Regions from separate parts of the Bradyrhizobium sp. SZCCHNS2022 genome, predicted to be linked through region 4. Evidence: predicted binding sites of a transcription regulator. Region 4 holds the regulator's gene; each other region holds the start of a gene.
What was found. The regulator PhoB, encoded in region 4, activates phosphate uptake and scavenging genes when phosphate is short. The targets are predictions, from matches to a motif close to TGTCATNNANCTGTCAT.
Positions count from the first base shown of each region.

Region 1: a site for PhoB is predicted at 3,295-3,311, ahead of QXZ94_RS06320 (inorganic phosphate transporter). Genes of this name have one in related genera too.
Region 2: a site for PhoB is predicted at 1,615-1,631, ahead of QXZ94_RS27250 (DUF2794 domain-containing protein). Genes of this name have one in related genera too.
Region 3: a site for PhoB is predicted at 3,904-3,920, ahead of QXZ94_RS15140 (UDP-2,3-diacylglucosamine diphosphatase). Genes of this name have one in related genera too.

Region 1 covers NZ_JAUHHZ010000001.1:1,431,273-1,437,043, forward strand. The annotation lists gene QXZ94_RS06305 (DUF3141 domain-containing protein) at 1-509, opposite strand, end outside; gene QXZ94_RS06310 (acetate/propionate family kinase) at 525-1,751, opposite strand; gene QXZ94_RS06315 (bifunctional enoyl-CoA hydratase/phosphate acetyltransferase) at 1,755-3,176, opposite strand; gene QXZ94_RS06320 (inorganic phosphate transporter) at 3,418-5,046, shown strand; gene QXZ94_RS06325 (transporter) at 5,049-5,771, shown strand, end outside.
Region 2 covers NZ_JAUHHZ010000001.1:6,078,408-6,084,178, reverse strand. The annotation lists gene QXZ94_RS27260 (Bax inhibitor-1/YccA family protein) at 1-527, shown strand, start outside; gene QXZ94_RS27255 (GNAT family N-acetyltransferase) at 684-1,211, shown strand; gene QXZ94_RS27250 (DUF2794 domain-containing protein) at 1,238-1,603, opposite strand; gene QXZ94_RS27245 (DUF1223 domain-containing protein) at 2,024-2,806, opposite strand; gene acnA (aconitate hydratase AcnA) at 2,996-5,716, opposite strand.
Region 3 covers NZ_JAUHHZ010000001.1:3,398,109-3,403,879, forward strand. The annotation lists gene QXZ94_RS15125 (hypothetical protein) at 1-113, shown strand, start outside; gene QXZ94_RS15130 (caspase family protein) at 286-2,007, shown strand; gene QXZ94_RS15135 (threonine/serine dehydratase) at 2,021-3,010, opposite strand; gene QXZ94_RS15140 (UDP-2,3-diacylglucosamine diphosphatase) at 3,068-3,880, opposite strand; gene pyk (pyruvate kinase) at 4,073-5,491, opposite strand; gene QXZ94_RS15150 (tartrate dehydrogenase) at 5,647-5,771, opposite strand, start outside.
Region 4 covers NZ_JAUHHZ010000001.1:7,302,885-7,308,655, reverse strand. The annotation lists gene QXZ94_RS32640 (HupU protein) at 1-188, opposite strand, end outside; gene QXZ94_RS32635 (HoxN/HupN/NixA family nickel/cobalt transporter) at 202-1,296, opposite strand; gene QXZ94_RS32630 (trypsin-like serine protease) at 1,474-2,790, opposite strand; gene phoB (phosphate regulon transcriptional regulator PhoB) at 2,931-3,638, opposite strand; gene phoU (phosphate signaling complex protein PhoU) at 3,655-4,371, opposite strand; gene pstB (phosphate ABC transporter ATP-binding protein PstB) at 4,400-5,221, opposite strand; gene pstA (phosphate ABC transporter permease PstA) at 5,218-5,771, opposite strand, start outside.

The sequences.
Region 1 (5,771 bases), 5.9 Mb from region 4:
TGGCTGTCCTGCTTGAAGCCGCCGATCCCCGCACCGTGTCCGGCGCGCGGGTCGATGATCACATAGGGCCGCTTCCACTCATAGGTGACGACGCCCGCGGGCGGCAGGATCTTGAGCAGCATGTAGTTGACCGGCCGGGGCAGGCTGCGGCCGTCGAGCGCGACCTCGTGGTCGTAGATCAGGACCGGCGGCGTGCCGGCGGCCTCGTGCTGGGCATCGTTGTCGGCGCGCTCGCGCAGCACGTCTAGCGTCAGGGCCATCCGCTGGCCGGCGTCGATCCAATAGTCCCTGACATGGTCGAGCAGCTTGCCCTGTGCCGTGCCGCTGAACGATTGCGCGAGACCCGCGCCCTCGCTGATCAAATCCTGCACCCGCTTGCCATGCTCGCGGGCGAACTTCTCCAGGTGCCGGCTGAGGCTCTGCGAGACGCGCTGCGTCTGCGTCGTCGTGATGCCGGCCGCGCCGAAGGAGCGGGCAAGCGCGGTGGCGGGGCTGTAGGGCGACGACATCGATGTTTCCTCTGGTCAGGCGGTCAGGCGCGTGAGCATCATCGAGTCCGCGGGGGCTTGCATCAGGCCCAGGATCTCGGCGGTGTGCTCGGCGATCATGCGGTCTTCATCGGTCGGAATGACGAGCACGGTCACTCGGGAGCCGGGCTGGCTCACGGTTTGCGCGTTGCCCGCATTGGCCTCGCGGTCCAGCGCGATGCCAAGCCAGGCCATGTCGCCGAGGATCTGCTCACGCACGTGCCAGGCATGCTCGCCGATGCCGCCGGCGAACACGATGGCGTCGACGCCGCCGATGGTGGCGGCGAGCCCGGCGATCTCGCGACGGACCCGCGCAACGAAGTAGTCGATCGCCTCGCGCGCCTCTGGCGCGTCGGACGCCTCGAGCTCGCGCATGTCGTTGGAGAGACCCGACAGGCCCCGCAGCCCGGAATCGTGATAGAGCATGTGGGTGATCTCGTCGGCGCTCATGCCCTTCTCGGTGAGCAGATAGAGCACGACGCCGGGATCGAGCTGGCCGCAGCGTGTGCCCATCGGCAGGCCGTCGAGCGCGGTGAATCCCATGGTCGAGGCGATCGAGCGGCCATCGCGCAGCGCGCAGACCGAGGCGCCGTTGCCGAGATGGGCGATGATGACGCGTCCCGACGCGAGGTCAGGCGCAACGCTGCGCAGCCGCCGCGAGACATATTCGTAGGACAGGCCGTGAAAGCCGTAGCGGCGCACACCCTCGTCGTAGAGCCGTCGCGGAAGTCCGAAGGTATCGGCGATGAACGGGTGCTGGCGGTGGAAGGCCGTGTCGAAGCAGGCGACCTGCGCCGCGTCGGGAAAAGCCTGCAGCGCCGCTGCGACGCCGGCGAGATTGTGCGGCTGGTGCAGCGGCGCCAGCGGCACGAATTGCCGCAGGCGTTGCAGCGTGTCGGCGTCGATCACGACCGGCTCGGCATAGTCGGGCCCGCCATGCACGACGCGGTGACCGATCGCTACGACTTGAAAACCCTGTTCGTGTTGCCGCAGCCAGTCGATCGCCAGAAGGAGTGCAGCGCCGTGATCGACCGTGCCCCTGGGCGCATCGATCGGCTGCATCTCGGCGGGCCCGCCGGCCGGGCCGGCCTCGAACGTCGTGTCGTCACCGATATCGTCGATATGGCCTCTGGCGACCGCGCGCAGCGCGCCGGCGCCGATCTCATAGGCTGCGAACTTGATCGAGGACGAGCCGGCGTTGACGGTGAGAATGACATCGGTCATCGGCTACTCCGCCGCCATCGCCTGCGCAGCGCCGGTGAAGGCGCGGCCCTCGCGGCGCCAGTGGTGGTAGAGCTGCGCCAGCGCGCAGGAGGCGAGCCGGGCGCGGTCATTGTCGGCGCGGCTGGTCAGCATGACCGGCACGCGTGCGCCGACCACCAGACCCGCGGCTTCGGCGCGCGCGATGAAGGTGAGCTCCTTGGCCAGCATGTTGCCGGCCTCGAGGTTCGGCACGATCAGCACATTGGCGTGCCCGGCGACCAGCGAGGCGATGCCCTTGGTCTTCGCGGCTTCCATGTCGATCGCATTGTCCATGGCCAGCGGGCCATCGACGATGCCGCCCTTGATCTGGCCGCGTTCGGCCATCTTCGACAGCACCGCGGCGTCCAGGGTCGAGGGGATGTTCGGATTGATGGTCTCGACTGCCGAAAGCACGCCGACCCGGGGACGGTCGAGCCCGCAGGCGCGTGCGACATCGATCGCATTCTGGATGATGTCGACCTTGGCCAGCAGATCCGGCGCGATGTTGATCGCGGCGTCGGAGATGAACAGGATCTCGTCGAGGGTGGGTACGTCGAGCGCGAACACATGGCTGATCCGGCTCGTGGTCCGCAGTCCGCCATCCTTCTTCACGACCGCCGCGAGCAACTCGTCCGAATGGATCGCGCCCTTCATCACTGCGCCGGCTTCGCCCGCCAGCACCATCGCGACGGCGCGGGCGGCGGCGGCACGATGATCGGTCTCCGACACCAGCACCCAGCCGCTGATGTCGGCCTCGATCGCGCGCGCCGCCGCGGAGATGCGATCGGGATCGCCGATCAGTACCGGATGGATCAGGCCGCGTTCGGACGAGAGCAGGGCGCCAGCCAGCGAGTTGTGATCTTCCGGGCAGACGATGACGGTCTTGAGCGGCGGCAATTGCGCGGCGAGGTCGATCAGCTTGGCGAAATGATCGGCATGGTCGACGATCAGCGCCGGCAGCTCGCGCACGGGCCTCTCGATCGAGATCATCGGTGCGTCGACCTCGGCAAGCCCCGCGCAGACGAGGTCGCCAGCCTGGTCGGTGATGTCGGCGCGAAACACCGCGATGGGCTGCTCGCGCTTCTCACAGCAGGTCACAGTGATGCGCAGGCGGTCGCCGACATGCACGCGCTTCCTGAAGTCGAGTGATTGCGAGCGATACAAGGTACCAGGGCCCGGCATGACGTTGCCGAGCACCGCCGAGATCAGCGATCCGACCCACATCGAGGGCGCCACGACATCTTTCGTGCCATGATTGGTGCTCCCGTCCGGCAGCATCAGCGGATTGGTATTGCCCGAAACATGGGCAAACAGGACCAGGTCCTGAATCGCGCATTTGCGCTCGATGGCCGCGGTGTCGCCGACCTTGAGCTCCGCCCAGGTCTTGTTGCGTATGGTCGGTGTCATTTCGCGCTCCGTTGCCGAAAGTCGCATCACTCGACGGCGTCTGTCGGCACGTCTGCTGCGTCTTTTGATGGACGGAGCGGCGGCGTGATACGGCTAGCTCTGGCTATACGATCCAAGCGTGACGGCTGATTGACTGCGTCGTCCGTCAAGCGTTCCGATCGCGGTGCGACCGTGTGTCATCTGCGCTTTAAATCCGCGCTCCACAATCGGGCTTCCCAAGTATGGGGTAACGGGGAGCCACATGGCCGAAATCACAGTCAACCAAGCCGTCGGCGACGAGCGGCCAATTCAGCCGGCCGGACGGCCAAATCTCGACAAGGGCTTCAACCCGCTGACGATGATCCTCTTCCTCGGCATTCTTGCCGCCGGACTGATGTTCGTCGCCTACAGCATCTATGTCGACGTCGACGCTACCGGCATGAAGGTGACCACCTACCTGCCTTACATGCTGCTGTTCGTGGCGCTCCTGATCGCGCTCGGCTTCGAGTTCGTCAACGGCTTCCACGACACCGCCAATGCGGTCGCGACCGTGATCTACACCCATTCGCTGCCGGCCGAGTTCGCCGTGATGTGGTCCGGCTTCTTCAACTTCCTCGGTGTGCTGCTCTCGAGCGGCGCGGTCGCCTTCGGCATCGTCTCGCTGCTGCCGGTCGAGCTGATCCTGCAGGTCGGCTCCAGCGCCGGCTTCGCCATGGTATTTGCGCTCTTGATCGCAGCCATCGTCTGGAATCTCGGCACCTGGTATTTCGGCCTGCCGGCCTCGTCGTCGCACACGCTGATCGGCTCGATCATCGGCGTCGGCGTCGCCAACGCGCTGCTGCGCGGCCGCGACGGCACCTCCGGCGTGGACTGGAGCAAGGCGACCGAGATCGGCTACGCGCTGCTGCTGTCGCCGCTGGTCGGCTTCCTCTGCGCCGCCGCGCTGCTCTACATTCTCAAATTCCTGGTCCGCAACCCGGCTCTCTATGCCGCGCCGGAAGGCGTCAAGGCGCCGCCGTGGTGGATTCGCGGCCTCTTGATCCTGACCTGCACCGGTGTGTCGTTCGCACATGGGTCGAACGACGGCCAGAAGGGCATGGGCCTGATCATGCTGATCCTGATCGGTACGGTGCCGACCGCCTACGCGCTGAACCGCACGCTGCCGGAGTCGCAGATCGCCAAATTCCAGGAGACGTCGCAGGCGGCCTCCAAGGTGATCGCCGCCAAGGCCGCCGGCTACAACGTGATCGGTGATCCGCGCCCTGCCGTCACGCTCTACGTCTCTCAGCGCAAGATCAACGAGGGCACCTATCCCTCGCTCGCCGTGCTGGTGAAGGATGTCGGCGACCAGGTGCGGACCTACGGCTCGCTGAACAAGGTGCCGGCGGAAGCGGTCGGCAACACCCGCAACGACATGTACCTGGCCTCTGAGGCGATCCGCTTCCTGATGAAGGACAAGGAGAATGACCTCAACAAGGACGAGATCGCGACCCTGAACGCCTACAAGGCCTCGCTCGACGGCGCGACCAAGTTCATCCCGACCTGGGTGAAGATCGCGGTGGCGATCGCGCTGGGCCTGGGCACCATGATCGGCTGGAAGCGCATCGTGGTCACGGTCGGCGAGAAGATCGGCAAGTCGCATCTGACTTACGCACAAGGTGCCTCGGCCGAGCTCGTCGCCGCCGCGACGATCGGCGCGGCGGACGTGTTCGGCCTGCCGGTGTCGACCACCCACGTGCTGTCATCGGGCGTCGCCGGTACCATGGCGGCCAACGGCTCCGGCCTGCAGATGGCGACCGTCCGCAACCTGCTGATGGCCTGGGTGCTGACCTTGCCGGCGGCGATCCTGCTGTCGGGCTCGCTCTACGTGATCTTCAGCCGGATCTTCTGAAGATGCGCGCGGACAGGGCGACGCTTGCAGCCGTGACGGCGCCGCCCCTCGAGGGGCTGGTGTGGGCCTTCCGCTTCACCGCGGACGGCACGCCCCAGCCGCTCGCCAACGACCAGCCGTTTCATCTCGATCACGACGGCTGGTATTGGCTGCACTTCAATCTGGCCGATGCGCGCGCCGTGCATTGGCTCAGCAATTCCGAGCTGCCGCCGGCCGCGCGCGCCTTGCTGCTGTCGAAGGACAGCTTTCAGCAGTTGCATGGCACCGAGGACTGCGTGCATGGCGTGATCGCCGATCTCGCGCGCGACATCGGCGGTTCGACGGAGGAGGCGGGGCGGCTGCGCTTCGTCATGACCGAGCGTCTCTTGGTCAGCGGACGTCATCACGCCCTGCATGCGGTGGACGTAACGCGGCGGTCGCTCGAAGCCGGTCAGCGTGTGCCGAGCGCAGCCGTACTGTTCGAGCGGATCGTGGAAAATGTCGCCGAGGCGATGGAACACATCGTCGACGGATTCGAGCAGCAGCTCGACGAGATCGAGGAGAAGCTGCTGTCGAACGAGGGCGACAACCAGCTTCCCGCGCTCGGCCGCCTGCGCCGGACCTGCGTTAGAGTGCACCGGCATCTGTCCGAGCTGCGCATCGTGCTGCATCGCTTCGACCGCAATGCGCCGTCCGACACGAAGCCCGCGCTGCAGCTGCGCGCCCGCAATCTCGCCGAGCGGCTC
Region 2 (5,771 bases), 1.2 Mb from region 4:
TGTTCATCCTGGCCCCCCTGGTCATGGTGTTCGCCATCTCCGCTGGCATCAACCGCCTCGCGCCGTCGACCGCACAGATCCTGTTCTGGGTGTTCTCGGCCTTGATGGGCATCTCGCTGTCGTCGATCTTCCTGGTGTACACCCACACCTCGATCGTGCGGGTGTTCTTCATCACCGCGGCGACGTTCGGTGCGCTCAGCCTGTACGGCTACACGACCAAGCGTGACATGACGGGCATGGGTTCGTTCCTGTTCATGGGCCTGATCGGCATCGTGCTGGCGAGCCTCGTGAACCTTTTCCTGGCGAGCTCGATGCTGCAGTTCATCGTGTCGGTGATCGGCGTGTTCGTGTTCGCCGGCCTGACCGCCTGGGACACGCAGCGCCTGAAGAACGAGTACATCTACGGCTACGCCTCCGCGGGCGGCGACGTCGCCGAGCGCGCAGCGATCACCGGAGCCCTGTCGCTGTACCTGAACTTCATCAACCTGTTCACGCTGCTGCTGCAGCTGCTCGGACAGCGCGACTGATCCGATTGCTCGCAAGACGAGCGATCAACCAAAGCCCCGGCCTCAGCGCCGGGGCTTTTCGTTTGTCGAGGCGGCTGAGAGCATGCCGCGCGCCGGGAACGGCAGCCATGCCGCGACGATGTTGATCGGCCGCTTCGCCCTGGTATTGTTCCACCCATGTCCGACATCGAGATCCGGCCCACCCAGGAGGCCGACCTTCCCGCCATCACCGCCATCTACGGCCAGGCCGTCCGCGAGGGCACGGCCACCTTCGAGCTCGACGCGCCCGACCTTGCGGAGATGACCCGCCGCTTCCGGACGCTCAGCGACGGCGGCTTCCCTTACTTCGCTGCCCTGCTGGATGGGCAGATCGTGGGCTACGCCTATGCTGGCCCTTACCGGCCGCGGCCCGCCTATCGCTTCACGGTCGAGAACTCTGTGTATCTCGCCCCCGCCAGCCAGCGCCGCGGCATCGGGATGCGGCTGATGCGGACGCTGATCGCAGCCTGCGAGGAGCGAGGATTTCGGCAGATGATCGCGGTCATCGGCGACTCCGCCAATGCCGGCTCGGTCGGGCTGCATACCGCCTGCGGCTTCGAGATGATCGGCACCCATCCGAGCGTCGGCCTGAAATTCGGCCGTTGGCTGGATACCGTCATGATGCAGCGAGCGCTTGGACCGGGCAGCAGCAACATCCCGGCATAAACGGCGCGGCTAGCGTGGGCGCCGGCTCAGACCAGCGCCGGCTTCGGCGCGATCACCAGCAGCACGCGCTCCAGCTCGTGGCCGCGGCGCAGGATCAGGCCGGTGGCCGAGATCACGCTGTACATGCCCTGCTTGCGCGCCAGCCGCGGATCCTTCTCGATTCGGTACAGCGGCACCTCGGAGGCGCGGCGGAAGACCGAGAACACGGCGCGGTCGCGCAGGAAATCGATCGAGTAGTCGCGCCACTCGCCGTCGGCGACCATCCGGCCGTAGAGATTGAGGATGCGGTTCAGCTCGAGACGATCGAACGTCACCCGGTTAGGCGCTGCGGCCGCATTGCGCGCCGCCGCGCGGTTCTCGCTGGGATCGGCGTCCTCCGGGGTGAGGTTCATGAGCGTCCTCCTGTCATCTGTGTGACATGATCGCGCCAACCGGCGGAAGCCGCAAGGGGCGGTTTTCATTATCGAACTTGGCAGCATCCGGCTCGCACGCGAGTTCCCCGAACACGCAAGCGTCACGGGATCGTTAGCGGAATCATAATCGCGCCGCGTTTCCGCCCAGGGACTGCCCCCGACGTTAGGCATAAGATTCGTGTGCGTTGGCCCGGTCCTTTCGGTTCCGGATTCCTCAGCCCCCAGCCCCCCGGGGTCGTCAGGATCGGGTCTATTCACAAGTAAGGCAAAGGGCCAACGCAAGTTGGTCCTTTTGCTTTTTGGGCGAGAGCTTGCGCAGGGATCTTGCGACGCGCCCATCGGGACGACGCCGCGGACGAGCCGCAGAGCAGCGGGAGATGAGAGGAGCGGCGAGCGGGCTCAGCGCTCGGGAGCGCGCACCGTTGCGGCGGCTCGGCTGACCAATGGCAGGTCTGAATGGGCCGCGCCGAGCATCAGGCCTGGCCGGTCGCGGCTGCCATCCTGCACATAGACGACGGCACCGTCGACGCCCTCGCGGACGATCTTCTCCAGCGGCACGCTCCAGCTCGCCGACGAGCCATTCCAGTCGCCCAGCTTCATCACACCGCGAACGACGTTGTAATAGGTCAGCTCCCGGCCGCCGTTCTCGCCGCGCGCGACCTGGATCGGAACGACGCGCGCGATCGAGCACACCCAGACCTCGCCGTGCTTGCGCGCCGCATGCTGGTCCGCCGCGGCCACCGACACCGTCAGCTCCTGGCCTTCGATCGACAGGCTGACCGGGACCGACATCACGGCACCGCCCCGAGCAGTCTCCTCGATGGCGCCTTCGATCGCGTCGCGATCGCTGCCGATCACATGCAGCGAGCCATTCACCACGGCCTGCGGGGTGTAGACCTCACGATCCCCGCGAGCTCGCGAATAGGCCCGCTGCCGCGCCGTAAACCGCGAGTCTGCCAGGGTGTCCTTCCAGCCCAGATAATCCCAATAATCGATCGGCAGGGACAGGGCGATGACGGAGGGGTCGCGGGCGAGGTCGCCGAGCAACTTGTCGGCGGGCGGGCAGGATGAGCAGCCCTGCGACGTGAATAGTTCGATCACCGCACGCGGATCAGCAGCCGCCGGCCGGACGAAAGCGATGACCGCACAGACACCCAGCGCCGCGCGCGACCACCACGTCATCTGTCCACTCATCGCCACTGTCCCGTCTGGACCACCGTCCGCTGCGCCCTAGCGCATCACCATATCCGCGATGCCGTCCTCGTAGTTAACAAACCGAAAATGCAAAGGAGGCGGCCTTTGTCATAGGCCGCCTCCTTCATCACCCGCTACTCACTTCAGAGTGAGCCAAACTGTCGCATCGCGCTTTGGTTAAGCAGCCAGCTTGCGCAGCACGTAGTGCAGGATACCGCCGTTCCGGTAGTAGTCCAGCTCGTCCAGCGTATCGATCCGGCAGAGCAGCGGCACCTGCTGCGCCGCACCGTTGGCCGAGATGATCTCGGCGGTCAGGGTCTGGCGCGGCTTGAGATCACCTTGGAGACCCTTGATGGTGACCTTCTCGTCACCCTTCAGGCCGAGCGAGGACCACGACGTGCCCTCCTGGAAAGTGAGCGGCAGCACGCCCATGCCGACCAGGTTCGAGCGGTGGATGCGCTCGAAGCTCTGGCAGATCACGGCGCGAACGCCGAGCAGCCGGGTACCTTTGGCGGCCCAGTCGCGCGACGAGCCGTTGCCGTATTCGGCGCCGGCGAACACCACCAGCGGCACGCCCTCTTCCTGGTACTTCATGGCGGCGTCGTAGATCGACATCTGCTCGCCGTCGGGCCAGTGCTTGGTCAGGCCGCCCTCGGGGATGTTGCCGTCGGCGCCCTTGAGCATGAAGTTCTTGATGCGGATGTTGGCGAAGGTGCCGCGCATCATGATCTCGTGATTGCCGCGGCGGGTGCCGTACTGGTTGAAATCGGCCGGCCGGACCTGATGCTCGCTGAGGAACTTGCCGGCGGGCGAGGTCAGCTTGATCGAACCGGCCGGCGAGATGTGGTCGGTGGTGATCTTGTCGCCGAACAGCGCCAGCACGCGAGCCTCGACGATGTCCTTGATCGGCTCAGGCTCCTTCTTCATGCCCTCGAAATACGGCGGGTTCTGCACGTAGGTCGACGACATGTTCCAGCGATAGGTCTCGCTCTCGACGGTCTTGATCTTGCGCCAGTTGGTGTCGCCCTTGAACACGTCGGCGTAGCGCTTCTTGAAGATCGAGGCCTTCACGAACTTCTTGACGAAGTCATTGACTTCCTTGGTCGTCGGCCAGATGTCCTTCAGGTAGACCGGCTTCTTGTCCTTGCCGATCCCGATCGGCTCGACAGCGAGGTCCTTGGTCACGGTGCCCGCCAGCGCGTAGGCGACGACCAGCGGCGGCGAGGCCAGGTAGTTGGCCTGCACGTCCGGCGAGACGCGGCCTTCGAAGTTGCGGTTGCCCGACAGCACCGCCGCTGCGACGACGCCATTGTCGTTGATCGACTTCGAGATCTCCTCCGGCAGCGGACCCGAATTGCCGATGCAGGTGGTGCAGCCGAAGCCGACCAGGTTGAAGCCGACCTTGTCGAGGTCCTTCTGCAGGCCGGAGTTCGCGAGGTATTCGGCAACCACCTGGCTACCCGGAGCCAGCGATGTCTTCACCCACGGCTTGGCCTTGAGGCCCTTGGCCGCGGCGTTGCGGGCCAACAGGCCGGCGCCGATCAGCACGCTCGGGTTCGAGGTGTTGGTGCATGAGGTGATCGCGGCGATGACGACGTCGCCATGGCCGATGTCGAAATCCTTGCCCTCGACCGGGAAGCGCTGCTCCGCGGCGTCCGGCTTCTTGTATTCGCCGGCCAGCGCGGTCGCGAAACCTTCGGCCACCGCGGGGAGCGCGATGCGGCCCTCGGGACGCTTCGGACCGGCCATCGACGGCACGACATCGCCGAGATCGAGGTTCAGCGTCTCCGTGAACACCGGATCCGGCGACTTGGCGGTGCGGAACAGGCCCTGCGCCTTGGCATAGGCTTCGACCAGCGCGACGCGCGGACCCTTGCGGCCGGACGTCTTGAGATAGTCGATGGTCGCGGTGTCCACGGGGAAGAAGCCGCAGGTCGCGCCGTATTCCGGGGCCATGTTGGCGATGGTCGACTTGTCGGCGACCGAGAGATGGTCGAGGCCGGGGCCGAAGAACTCGACGAACTTGCCGACGACGCCGAGCTTGCGCAGCATCTGGGTGACGGTCAGCACGAGGTCGGTCGCGGTGACGCCTTCCTTGAGCGCACCGGTCAGCTTGAAGCCGACGACGTCAGGCAGCAGCATCGACAGTGGCTGGCCGAGCATGCAGGCCTCGGCCTCGATGCCGCCGACGCCCCAGCCGAGCACGGCGAGACCGTTGACCATGGTGGTGTGCGAATCGGTGCCGACCAGCGAATCCGGATAGGCGACCTCGAAGGTGCCCTTGGTGCGGCCGACCGTCATCTTCTCCTTCTTGGTCCAGACCGTCTGCGCCAGATATTCGAGGTTGACCTGGTGGCAGATGCCGGTGCCGGGCGGCACGACGGAGAAGTTCGAGAACGCCTTCTGGCCCCACTTCAGGAATTCGTAGCGCTCCTGGTTCTGCTTGTACTCCTCGGCGACGTTCTTGCCGAACGCCTTGTTGTCACCGAAGTAGTTCACGATCACCGAGTGGTCGATGACGAGGTCGACCGGGACCAGCGGGTTGATCTTCTCGGCATCGCCGCCGAGCGCCTGCATGGCGTTGCGCATCGCCGCGAGGTCGACCACGGCGGGCACGCCGGTGAAATCCTGCATCAGCACGCGCGCCGGGCGGAAGGCGATCTCATGCTCCAGCGACTTCTTGCGCAGCCACTTCGACACCGCGACGATGTCGTCCTTGGTGACGGTGCGGCCGTCCTCGTTGCGCAAGAGGTTCTCGAGCAGCACCTTCATCGAGTACGGCAGCTTCGAGATGTCCTTGAGACCGTTCTTCTCGGCTGTGGGCAAGCTGTAATAGATGTAGCTCTTCGTTCCGACCTTGAGGGTCTTGCGACACTTGAAGCTGTCGAGCGAGGTCATGCGTGGGAATCCCAATTGATCTGTATACCCCGAGGGGGTATTTTCGAACCGTCAG
Region 3 (5,771 bases), 3.9 Mb from region 4:
GCTCGACCCTGCTGTCGAACGGCCTTCTGCAGCGTCCGCAGGCGCCGGCGAACGATCCATTGTTGCCGATCCGCCGCATGACACAGCCCGAGAAGATCGCCTTCTTCTCTTGAGGCTCGTTGCATCCGGGATTCACTCCCGTCGCGGCATCTTTCCTCCGGCTCCCACGAGCGGGCCCTGGCTGACCACCATTCAGAGGTGACGCGGGTCACGGACACGCCCGCCTGCCCCTCTTAGCCTGATCCTCAAGCCATTCGCTCTTTGCGCATGCTCGAGGAGAACGCCGTGTCCGCTCCGATAATTCGCGCTTCCCGTTTCGCTTGGAAATCCCTGCTCACGTCAGCGCTACTGGGCCTGATGGCCTGTGCCGTCCCGGGTTCGGCTTTTGCGGGTAGCAGTGAGATCGACGGCCTGCAGACGCCGCCGCGCGCACTTGCCGCGCCAGCGTCGGTCGCAGCAGACAGTGCAGCCGCCCCCTCGCAGCAAGGGCCCGAGCCGCGCGTCGCGCTCGTGATCGGCAATGCGAGCTATCAGAATGCTCCCCCGCTCGACAATCCCGACAATGATGCCCATGCCGTCGCGAAGCTGCTGAACTCGGCCGGCTTCGAGGTGATCACCGCGACCGATTTGACGCAGAACGAGATGCTCAAGGTCGTGCAGGATTTTTCCAGCCGGGTCGCGGCCCACGGGCCGAACGCGGTGGCGATGGTCTATTACGCCGGTCATGGTGTTCAGCTCGCAGGCGAGAACTATCTCATCCCGATCGACGCCCGCATCTCCGCTCCGTCGGACCTCACGACCAGCACGATCCGGCTGGTCGATCTGATGGCCACCCTCGATGCCATTCCGAGCCGGATGCGGATCGTGGTGCTCGATGCCTGCCGCAACAATCCGTTTCCTGCGGTCAATGACGCCGGACGCGGCCTCGCCATCGTCGATGCGCCGAACGGCTCCATCGTCGGCTATTCGACATCCCCCGGTGAAGAGGCGCTCGATGGCCGTGGCGAGCACAGCCCCTATACGCAGGCCTTCCTGAACCTGGCACGGCAGCCGAACCTGCCGATCGAGCAGTTGTTCAAGCGCGTCCGCCTGCAGGTCAACCAGACGACGGCGGGACGGCAGACCCCGTGGGAGAGCTCATCGCTCACCAGCGATTTCACCTTCTTCGGTGACTCCCTCGTCGCCGCGACGCGTCCGCCGGAAAAGGCGCCCGTGGTCCAGATGGCCGCCGACCTTCCCAGCCGGTCCGTGCGGCAGGCCTATGACTACGTGCTGTCGGAAAACCGTCCGCAATATTATCGCGAGTTCATCGAGATGTACCCGCGCGATCCGCTCGCCGAGCGCATTCGCGCCTTGCTCGCCGGCCTGGTGCAGGCTGCCGCGTGGCATCAGACGGTGCTGGCGAACTCGCCTGCCGCCTATAAGAGCTTCAGCGAATCCTACTCCGACAGCCCTTATGCCCCCATCGCGGTGCGGCTGCAGGTCCAGCCCCGGATCGTGCCGGTGCTGCAACCGACACGGCTGATGGTGCCGCCGCAGCTTGCCCCCGCAGGGCGTCCCCTCAACATCGGCAATCACATGCAGGGGCGTCCTGGACCAGTGCCAATGCAGCCGATCAACACCCCGCCGCCGCGCCAGACGCCGCCGGCGGTCCTCACCAACGGCGCACCCATCAACAATCTCCGTCCCGGCAAGGTGCTCGACGCGCGGCCGCTGGGCCAGAACAAGATCGGCAACAAGGTGGTGCCGCCGTCGAACACGCTGCCGGCTGCCAAGATCCAGCGCGATCCGTTCAAGCGGATGCCCGGTCGTCCGATCGACACCCGCGAGGTGCGCCGTCCCTTCCCCGGCAATTCCGGTCCGTTCAAGCCGAGTTTCAACGGGTCACGTCCATCGCTGGCCCGCGACCAAGGGCCGATGCGCGGCCCCGGCACACCGCATGTCGCGCAGTCAGGACCGCGGATCGGCGGTGGCGGATCCGGTCGGGGCAGCCTCGGCTTTCACTGACGGATGGGGAACGTCAGGCAATCAGCCTGGCAAACAGTTCGGCATCCACATTGCCGCCCGAGAGAACGATCACGACCGTCTTGCCGGTCACGTCGAGGCGGCCCGCCAGCAGGGCCGCCAGACCGACAGATCCGCCCGGCTCGACGACGAGCTTCAACTCCCGGAAGGCGAAGCCGACCGCGCGGCCCACCTCTTCATCCGAGGCCTCCACCGCCGCCGACAACAGCCGGCTGTTGATGGCGAAGGTGATCTCTCCAGGGATCGCAGCCATCAGGGCATCGCAGATGGTGCGGCCCTTGGCATCATGGGCCTCGCGGTGGCCGGCCCGCAGCGAGCGGGCATGGTCGTCGAAGCCCTTGGGCTCGGCGACCACCATCTGCGTCTCCGGAAAGCGCGCCTTGACCGCCGTCGAGACCCCCGCGAGCAGCCCGCCGCCTGACGCCGGCACGATCACGACATCCGGCGACAGGCCGAGGCCCGAGAAATCCTCGGCGATCTCACGGCCGACCGTGCCCTGCCCCGCGATCACATAGGGATCGTCGTAGGGCGGCACCACCGTCGAACCCCGCCTGCCGGCGATGTCGCGCGCAATCGCCTCGCGGTCCTCGCGGTCGCGATCGTAGAGCACGACGTCGGCCCCAAACGCCTTGGTCCGCTCGCGCTTGGCGGCCGGCGCGTCCGAGGGCATCACGATGGTGGCGTCCATGCCCAGCAGCGTCGCGGCGTGGGCGACGCCCTGCGCGTGATTGCCCGACGAGAACGCGACGACACCCTTGCCGCGGTCCTCCGGCGGGATCGACGCCAGCTTGTTGTAGGCGCCGCGGAACTTGAATGAGCCGGTCCGCTGCAGCACCTCCGGCTTCACGAACACATTGGCGTTCAAGCGCTCGCTGAGCACGGGGGCCGGCAGGAGCGGCGTCCGCAGTGCGACCGGCGCGAGAACGCGGGCCGCCGCCTCGATGTCGGCGACGGTGACGGGCAGGATCGGGGCATGAGCTGTCATACCCCTATTTTACCGCGCTCGATTGCCGAGAGGCAAGGGAGCCGGCGTCGACCGGCGTCAGGCTGCGCGGGCAGCGAGTTGCGGAACCGGCGCAGGTTGTCGCTGCGGATCAGTCCAGGTCAGGATCTCGAACCGGCCATCCTCGTGCTCGACGAGCGCCGTGCAGCTCTCGACCCAGTCGCCGCAATTCATGTAGCGGATGCCATCCTGGTCGCGGATGACGGCGCAATGGATGTGGCCGCAGATCACGCCGTCAGCGCCATGCCGGCGCGCCTCGGAGGCCAGCGCCGTCTCGAACGCGCCGATGTAGTTGACCGCGTTCTTGACCTTCTGCTTGGCCCATTGCGACAGCGACCAATAGGGCACGCCGAACATCCGGCGGAAGAAGTTGACCAGGCGGTTCATCTGGATCGCGAAGTCGTACGCCTTGTCGCCGAGATGGGCGAGCCAGCGGGCGTTCTGCACCACCAGATCGAAGATGTCGCCGTGGATGACCAGATAGCGTTTGCCGTCGGTGCCGGTGTGGACGATGTTCTCGACGACGTCGATGCCGCCGAAATGCGTGCCGTAATAGCCGCGCAGGAACTCGTCGTGGTTGCCCGGTACGTAGACGATCTTGGCGCCCTTGCGCGCCTTGCGCAGCATCTTCTGCACGAGATCGTTATGCGACTGCGGCCAGTGCCAGCTCGATTTCAGCGCCCACCCGTCGATGATGTCGCCGACCAGATAGATCGTATCGGCATCATGGTGGCGCAGGAAATCGACGAGAAGATTGGCCTGCGAGCCGCGGGCTCCGAGATGTACGTCGGAGATGAACAACGTCCGAAAGCGCTTCGTCGGGCTTTCTTCACCAGCAGTCTCGAGTCCCATGCGCGCCCACCTAACAGTCCCTGATGACACGGCGATGACGAGCGGCCGCACCGGCAGAACCCATCCTGCCGGACCGCGACGGACACCATTCGCATCACGACTCGCGGTGTCCTCGTCACGTTCCCGCGATACCAGCGCGGTGCGACAATCAGGCGACAAGCGGGCGGCGCAGACAGGGAATTCGGCTGCCTCCTATCTGGGCACGGCGACGACGCGCAGATTGTTGGTGGTGCCGGCCTGGGCGAACGGAATGCCGGCGACGACGACCAGCAGGTCGCCCTTGTCGGCGAACTCCTCCTGGACCGCGAAGAACGTCGCCCGCTCGACCATTTCCTCATAGCTCTGCACGTCCTGCGACAGCACGCTGTGCGCGCCCCACAGCAAACACATCCGTCGCGAGGTGTCCTCGTTCGGCGTGATCGCCAGGATAGGCAGGCTCGGCCGCTTGCGCGCGACGCGCGAGGCCGAGGTGCCGCTCGACGTGTAGGCCACGATCGCCTTGGCGTGGATCGCGGACGCGAGGTCGGCCGCCGCGGTCGCCACCGCATGCGGCGGCGTCTGCTCCTCGTCGGGCTGGGTGGCCTGAATGATCGAGCCGTACATCTTGTGCTTCTCGGTGCTCTTGATGATGCTGTCCATCATCGCCACCGCCTCGCGCGGATATTGCCCGCTGGCCGACTCCGCCGACAGCATCACCGCATCGGCCCCGTCATAGATCGCGGTCGCGACGTCCGAGACCTCGGCGCGCGTCGGCGTCGGCGTCGCCACCATGGAATCAAGCATCTGCGTCGCCACGATCACCGGCTTCACCGCGAGACGGCAGGCGCGCACCAGCTCCTTCTGCTTGCCCGGCACGTCCTCGTTCGGAATCTCGACGCCGAGATCGCCGCGCGCGACCATGATGGCATCCGACAGCTGGATGATGTCGTCGATCCGCTCCAGCGCCGCCGGCTTCTCGATCTTCGACATGATGCCGGCTCGGCCGTTGATAAGCCCCCTCGCCTCGATCACGTCGGACGGCTTCTGCACGAAGGACAGCGCCACCCAGTCGACGCCGAGATCGAGACCGAAAGCGAGATCGGAGCGATCCTTCGCCGTCAGCGGCGACAGTTCGAGAATGGTGCCTGGAAGATTGACGCCCTTGTGATTGGAGATTGCGCCGCTCACGATCACCTTGGCTTCGATCCAGTCGTCGCCGAGGCCGGTGACGCGCACACGCACACGGCCGTCATCGATCAGGAGATCGTGACCGGGCGCGACCGCCGCAAAGATCTCGGGATGCGGCAGCGGAATCGAATCCTTGTCGCCCTCGGTGCCATTCAACACGAAGCGGATCGTCTCACCGGCGTCGACCTGGATCTTCTTGTCGCGCAAGGTGCCGACGCGAATCTTCGGCCCCTGCAGATCCATCAGGATGCCGATCGGTCGCTGCACGTCCTTCTCCAGCGCGCGGATCGCGGCGTGGACCTTGGCGTGATCGGCCTGCGTGCCGTGGCTGAAATTGAGACGAAACGTATCGACACCGGCGAGGAACAGCGCCTTCAGCATCTCCGGTGAATTGCTGGCGGGGCCGACGGTCGCAACGATCTTGGCTCGACGGTGACGACGCATGATGTGTCCTTTCTCCCCAGCCCGCGTTTCACGTCTTAATGACACGCATGTGATTGTCATGCGCAGACGCCGTGGAAGCGCTGGTATACGCCCCGCAGCGTCCATTGCAAGTGTGCGGCGGAACACGCCGAAATTGCGCGAGGAAGCAGCACGCGTCAGACGTTGGAGCCGTGGATGGCGTCGATCACCGCGTCCGTCACCTCCTTGGTCGTCGCCTTGCCGCCCACATCCGGCGTCAGTATTCCGGCTGCACACACCTTCTCCACGGCCGCCATCAGTC
Region 4 (5,771 bases):
TCCAGCATTCCGACGACTTCGTCGCCGGTCTGCTCGCTGACGGAAGGATGCCAGATCAGATCGATACCGGACTGACGCAACTCGTCGAACCAGCCTGACGCGCCGCTCTCCAGGATCGACATCGTGCAGCCGCCGCAGCTTGCGCCCTGCAGCCACAGCATCCTTGTCATTGCCTCCGAGCCGGCCATCGTGAGGTCTGCCCTATCTTGCGCCGTGCGCTCCGCTTGGCATCACCGTCGGATTTAGCGCTGCGACGCGAACGGTGGCAAGCGCGTCGCCCGGGGCGCCCCCGGAACCGCGCCGGTGGCGGCTGATCAACGCGGATCCCGCCCAGATCAGTCCGAACAGACCGATGGCAGCGATCCCGAGATCGCCAAGACTGTCGCCGACCTCGATCGCCCCCAGCCCGAGCCGCGGCGCCAGCAGCGTGACGGTCTCCACGCCGCCGATCACCAGCGCGATTGCAACGGACGCGCCCGTGATCACCAGATTATAGCGCCGCTTGCGGGCCGGATCGGTCAGCGCCCAGCGATAGGCGCCCGTCATCAGCATGCTGTCGGCGGTATCGACGGTGGCCATCGCCGCCGCGAACAACACCGGGAACACCAGCACATGAGCGAGGCTCGCGCCGCGCGCCGCCTCGGTCGCCGACAGGCTCAACAGGCCGATTTCGCTGGCAGTGTCGAAGCCAAGCCCGAACAGGAAGCCGAGCGGGTACATGTGCCAGGCGCGGGAGACGATGCGAAGCACGGGTCGCAACAGGCGAATCAGGATGCCACCCCCGGCGCCGCCGGCGTTCGGCTGGGCCGCGCGGCGCCAGAGCTTCACGAACAGCACCAGATTGACGACCGCGATCAGCAGCAGAAAGCCTGCCGAGACCGACGTTCCGATCGTTCCGCCGATTGCCCGGATCGTACTCTGCTCGCTCAACAGGTCAGCGCCGGCAACGAGGCTCACCACGATGGTCGCGATCACCACGACGCTCGAATGGCCGAGGGCGAAGTAGAGTCCTGCAGCGCGCGGCTTGTCGCCATCCTCAACCAGCTTCCGCACGACGTTGTCGATGGCGGCAATGTGGTCCGCGTCGACCGCGTGCCTGAGGCCGAGCAGCCAGGCCAGCAGCGCCGTGCCGACGATCGCGGGCCGGTCGGCGTAGAGGGCGAAGGCCCACGCCCAGGCAAGCGCGTTGGCCAGCACGAGGCCGGCGAGCAGCGCGACGGTCGAGCCACCCGCCCCCGTGAACCAGGCTGGGATCCGGCGGGCGGGGGGAGGATGATCAATCGGAAAAATTGTCATACTCACCAGGAGAGCAAGACCCGCGCCATTCGGCAAGAGCAGTGTCCACCGGCGAGAATCATCTCGAATCCAGCCGTGCGGGACAGTGCTTCCCAGACCAGCCCCCCTCCCTTGGCAACCCGCTATCCGGTCACGCACAAACCTTGACCAGTGGCTGCCGCCTCCGCCGTTCTCCCCTCACCGCGCCGAGGCGCTCTGCGCGGCGATCTCGCGCCGCACGGTCGTCTCGAACTGGCTTGCCGGCGCGGCGAACATCAGCCGGGTCTCCTCGTGGAACGCCGAGAAGATGCCGACCACGGCCGGCTCACCGCCGATCTCGGCCATGATTGGCGAGCCCGAATAGCCGAAATTGGCCAGGCAATGCACGGTCAGCAGCTTGGCGTCCTTGGTCATCCCCGCGCTGCAATTGCGCTGGCCGGTCGGCGAATAGCGCCGCTCCTGGCCATAGCCGATCTCGGAGATGGTGCCGGCCCTGGTTGCGGCGACCAGCTCCTCACGGCTCAGCGCCCTCACCGCCACCGGCTTCGACGGCAGGGCGTCCTTCAGGATGATCAGCGCCCAATCGGCCGGGGAGCGGTCGAGCGACCATCGGTCGTGCTGAGTCGGAACGAACTCGGGCGCGACGATCAGCCGTTCGGCGATCGATGAGGCGGCCGGTGTGCCCCTGTTCATGCCAGCCAGGAAGCGGACGTTGCCGGGATTGACCTGCGCGAGCCCGTTGAACACGCAATGCGCGGCGGTGAGCACGACGCGCGGCGCGATCAAGGTGCCGGTACACCAGCCGCCGGTCGAATACTGCGCCACGGTGACGACGCCGATCGACGAGGCCGGCCAGGAGGTCGGGTCCACGACCTCGCCGATGTGCCGGTCGAGTCCGAGCAACTGCTCGGGACGCGGGTTGGCCACCCCGGCATCCGCCGATTCGAATCTCGGCTTCCAGCTCGCGATCATCGCCTGCGCCTGGACGCGCTGCGCCTCGGTCAGCTTGACCCGCTGCACGTCGCGGCCGGCCGAGCGCACGCCGTTGCGGCCGGCCATCACCAGCCAGGCATAGCCCTGCACGAGGTCCTGGCTCACGCCGCGGCCGTCGAGCATCATCAGACCGAGCATGTATTGCGACTGGGCGAAGCCTTGGGCTGCAGCGCGGCTGAACCAGCGGCCGGCTTCGCCGTAGTTGCTCGCGACACCCTCGCCGTTGACGTAGGCGATGCCGAGATAGTGCTGGGCGACGGCGAGGCCCTGGTCCGCCCCCTTGCGATACCAGGCCAGCGCCTCGGCCGCATTGCGCGGCTGGCCCCAACCGAAGGCGTGCATGAAGCCGATGTCGAACTGCGCCCGCGCATCGCCCTTGGCGGCGAGCGGCAGCAGGCGGCGCAGCGCAACGTCATGCTGGCCGTTTCCGGCGGCGGCGACGGCGTCTTCGAGCTCGGCGGCCGGTGCACCGGCCAGGCTGCCGAGCAGCACGGCAAGACTTGTGATGATCGTCTTGAGCAAGGGCGTCCGCTGGAACCAAAACACGGGCCCTTCAGCACACTCGATCAAGACGGCGGCGGCGTGGCGGAAAGCGGACCGCGGTGTCCTTAATCCGGCCTGCTCGCCTCTCACACCTGCACGTCCCTCACACCTGCCGCTCCTTATGCCTGCTCGCTCTTGGCGAACCGATCGTCCAGCGCATAGCCCGCGCCGCGCACGGTGCGGATCGGATCCTGCTCGCGACCCGGATTGAGCAGCTTGCGCAGACGGCCGATGTGCACGTCGACGGTGCGCTCGTCGATATAGATGTCGCGGCCCCAGACGCTGTCGAGCAACTGCTCGCGGCTGAACACGCGGCCGGGATGCTCGAGGAAGAATTCGAGCAGACGGTATTCGGTCGGGCCGAGGTCGATCGGCCGGCCCGAGCGCGCGACGCGGCGCTTCTCGCGGTCGAGCTCGATGTCGCCATAGGACAGCACGGTCGCGAGCCGCTCCGGGCTCGCACGCCGCAGCAGGCCCTTCACGCGCGCGAGCAGCTCCGGCACCGAGAACGGCTTGACGATGTAGTCGTCGGCGCCGGTCGCAAGCCCGCGCACACGCTCGCTCTCCTCGCCGCGCGCGGTGAGCATGATGATCGGCAGCTGCTTGGTCTCGGACCGCGCCCGCAGCCGCCGGCACAGCTCGATGCCGGACAGGCCCGGCAGCATCCAGTCGAGCACGACGAGATCGGGCACGCGCTCCTTGAGCCGCGTGTCGGCCTCGTCGCCGCGCGCCACGGTCTCGACCTCGTAGCCTTCGGCCTCGAGGTTGTAGCGCAGCAGCGTCGTCAGCGCCTCCTCGTCCTCAACCACCAGAATTCGCGCGCCCATGTCGAAATCGTCTTTCTCAGTTGCCGGGGATCGTGGTCGCGAAGCTGGTCATGTCGCCCTTCGGGCGCTTGTCCATGATCTGCTGGCCCTCGATCATATAGAAAACCGTCTCAGCGATGTTGGTGGCGTGGTCGCCGATCCGCTCGATGTTCTTGGCGCAGAACATCAGGTGGATGCAGAACGAGATGTTGCGCGGGTCCTCCATCATATAAGTGAGGAGCTCGCGGAACAGCGAGGTGCAGATCGCATCGACCTCCTCGTCGCCCTTCCAGACCGTCATCGCCGCCGGCAAATCATGCGCGGCATAGGCATCCAGCACCGTCTTGACCTGCGACTGCACCAGGTCGGTCATGTGCTCCAGGCCGCGGATCAGCTTGAGCGGATGGAAGTCGCTCTCCAGCGCGGCGACGCGCTTGCCGATGTTCTTGGCGAGGTCACCGATCCGCTCCAGATCGGTGGCGACGCGCATGGCGCCGACGATCTCGCGCAGATCGACGGCCATCGGCTGACGGCGGGCGATCGTCAGCACCGCGCGCTCCTCGATGATGCGCTGCAGCTTGTCGACCTCGGCGTCGGCGGCGACCACCTTCTGGCCGAGCGCCACGTCGCGCCGCACCAGCGCATCGACGGAATCGACGATCAGCCGCTCGGCGAGGCCGCCCATCTCCGACACCAGCCGGGTGAGATCCTGCAGATCGCTGTCGAACGCCTTGGCGGTATGTTCACTGGCCATGTTGATCTCCTGAAGAATGCTGTCGGCGTCAGCCGAACCGGCCGGTGATGTAGTCCTGGGTCCGCCGATCGCTCGGCGAGGTGAAGATCTTGCTGGTCTCGTCGAACTCGATCAGCTCGCCGAGATACATGAAGGCGGTCTTGTCGGAGACGCGCGCCGCCTGCTGCATGTTATGGGTCACGATCGCGATCGTATAGTTCTCCGCGAGCTCCTGGATCAGCTCCTCGACCTTGGCGGTCGAGATCGGGTCGAGCGCCGAGCACGGCTCGTCGAACAGGATCACCTCGGGCCGGACGGCGACGGTGCGGGCGATGCACAGGCGCTGCTGCTGGCCGCCGGACAGCGACAGGCCGGAGGCGTTGAGCTTGTCCTTGACCTCGTTCCACAGCGCGCCGCCGCGCAGCGCCTTCTCGACGCGGTCGTCCATCTCGGACTTCGAGATCTTCTCATAGAGCCGGATGCCGAAGGCGATGTTCTCGTAGATCGTCATCGGGAACGGCGTCGGCTTCTGGAACACCATGCCGACCCGCGCGCGCAGCAGATTGAGATCGAGCTTGGGATCGAGGATGTTGGTGTTGTCCAGCATCAGCTGGCCGGTGGCACGCTGGCCCGGATAGAGGTCGTACATCCGGTTGAAGATGCGCAGCAGGGTGGACTTGCCGCAGCCGGACGGGCCGATGAACGCCGTGACCCGGTTGGTGCCCAGCGTCAGGTTGATGTTCTTCAGCGCGTGGTGATCGCCGTAATAGAAGTTCAGGTTGCGCGCGGTCACCTTGGCCGGCGCCTCGGGGAGCGGCTGGCCGTGGAGCGCGTGATTGGGCTGACTGACGGAGACGGACAGTTCGGTCATTTCGTTTTCCTCTCGGCGCCGAGAATGCGTGCACCGACGTTCAGGGCGAGCACGGCCAGAGTGATGAGAAGGGCTCCGCTCCAGGCCAGCTGCTTCCAATAGGCATACGGGCTCTGGACGAAATTGTTGATGGTGACGGGCAGGTTCGCCATCGTCTTGGAGAGGTTGAGGCTCCAGAACTGGTTCGACAGCGCGGTAAACAACAGCGGCGCGGTCTCGCCGGCGACGCGGGCGGTCGCCAGCAGCACGCCGGTGATGAGGCCGGAGCGCGCCGCGCGGTAGGCGATGCGGCGGATCACCAGCGAGCGCGGCAGGCCGAGCGCGGAGGCCGCCTCGCGCAGCGGGTTGGGTACCAGCAGCAGCATGTCCTCGGTGGTGCGGAGCACGACCGGGATCACGATGACGGCCAGCGCCAGCGCGCCGGCGATCGCCGAGAAGCCGCCCATCGGCACCACGACCGCGCCGTAGATGAACAGGCCGATGATGATCGACGGTGCCGACAGCAGGATGTCGTTGATGAAGCGGATCACCGAGGTCAGGCGGTCATTGC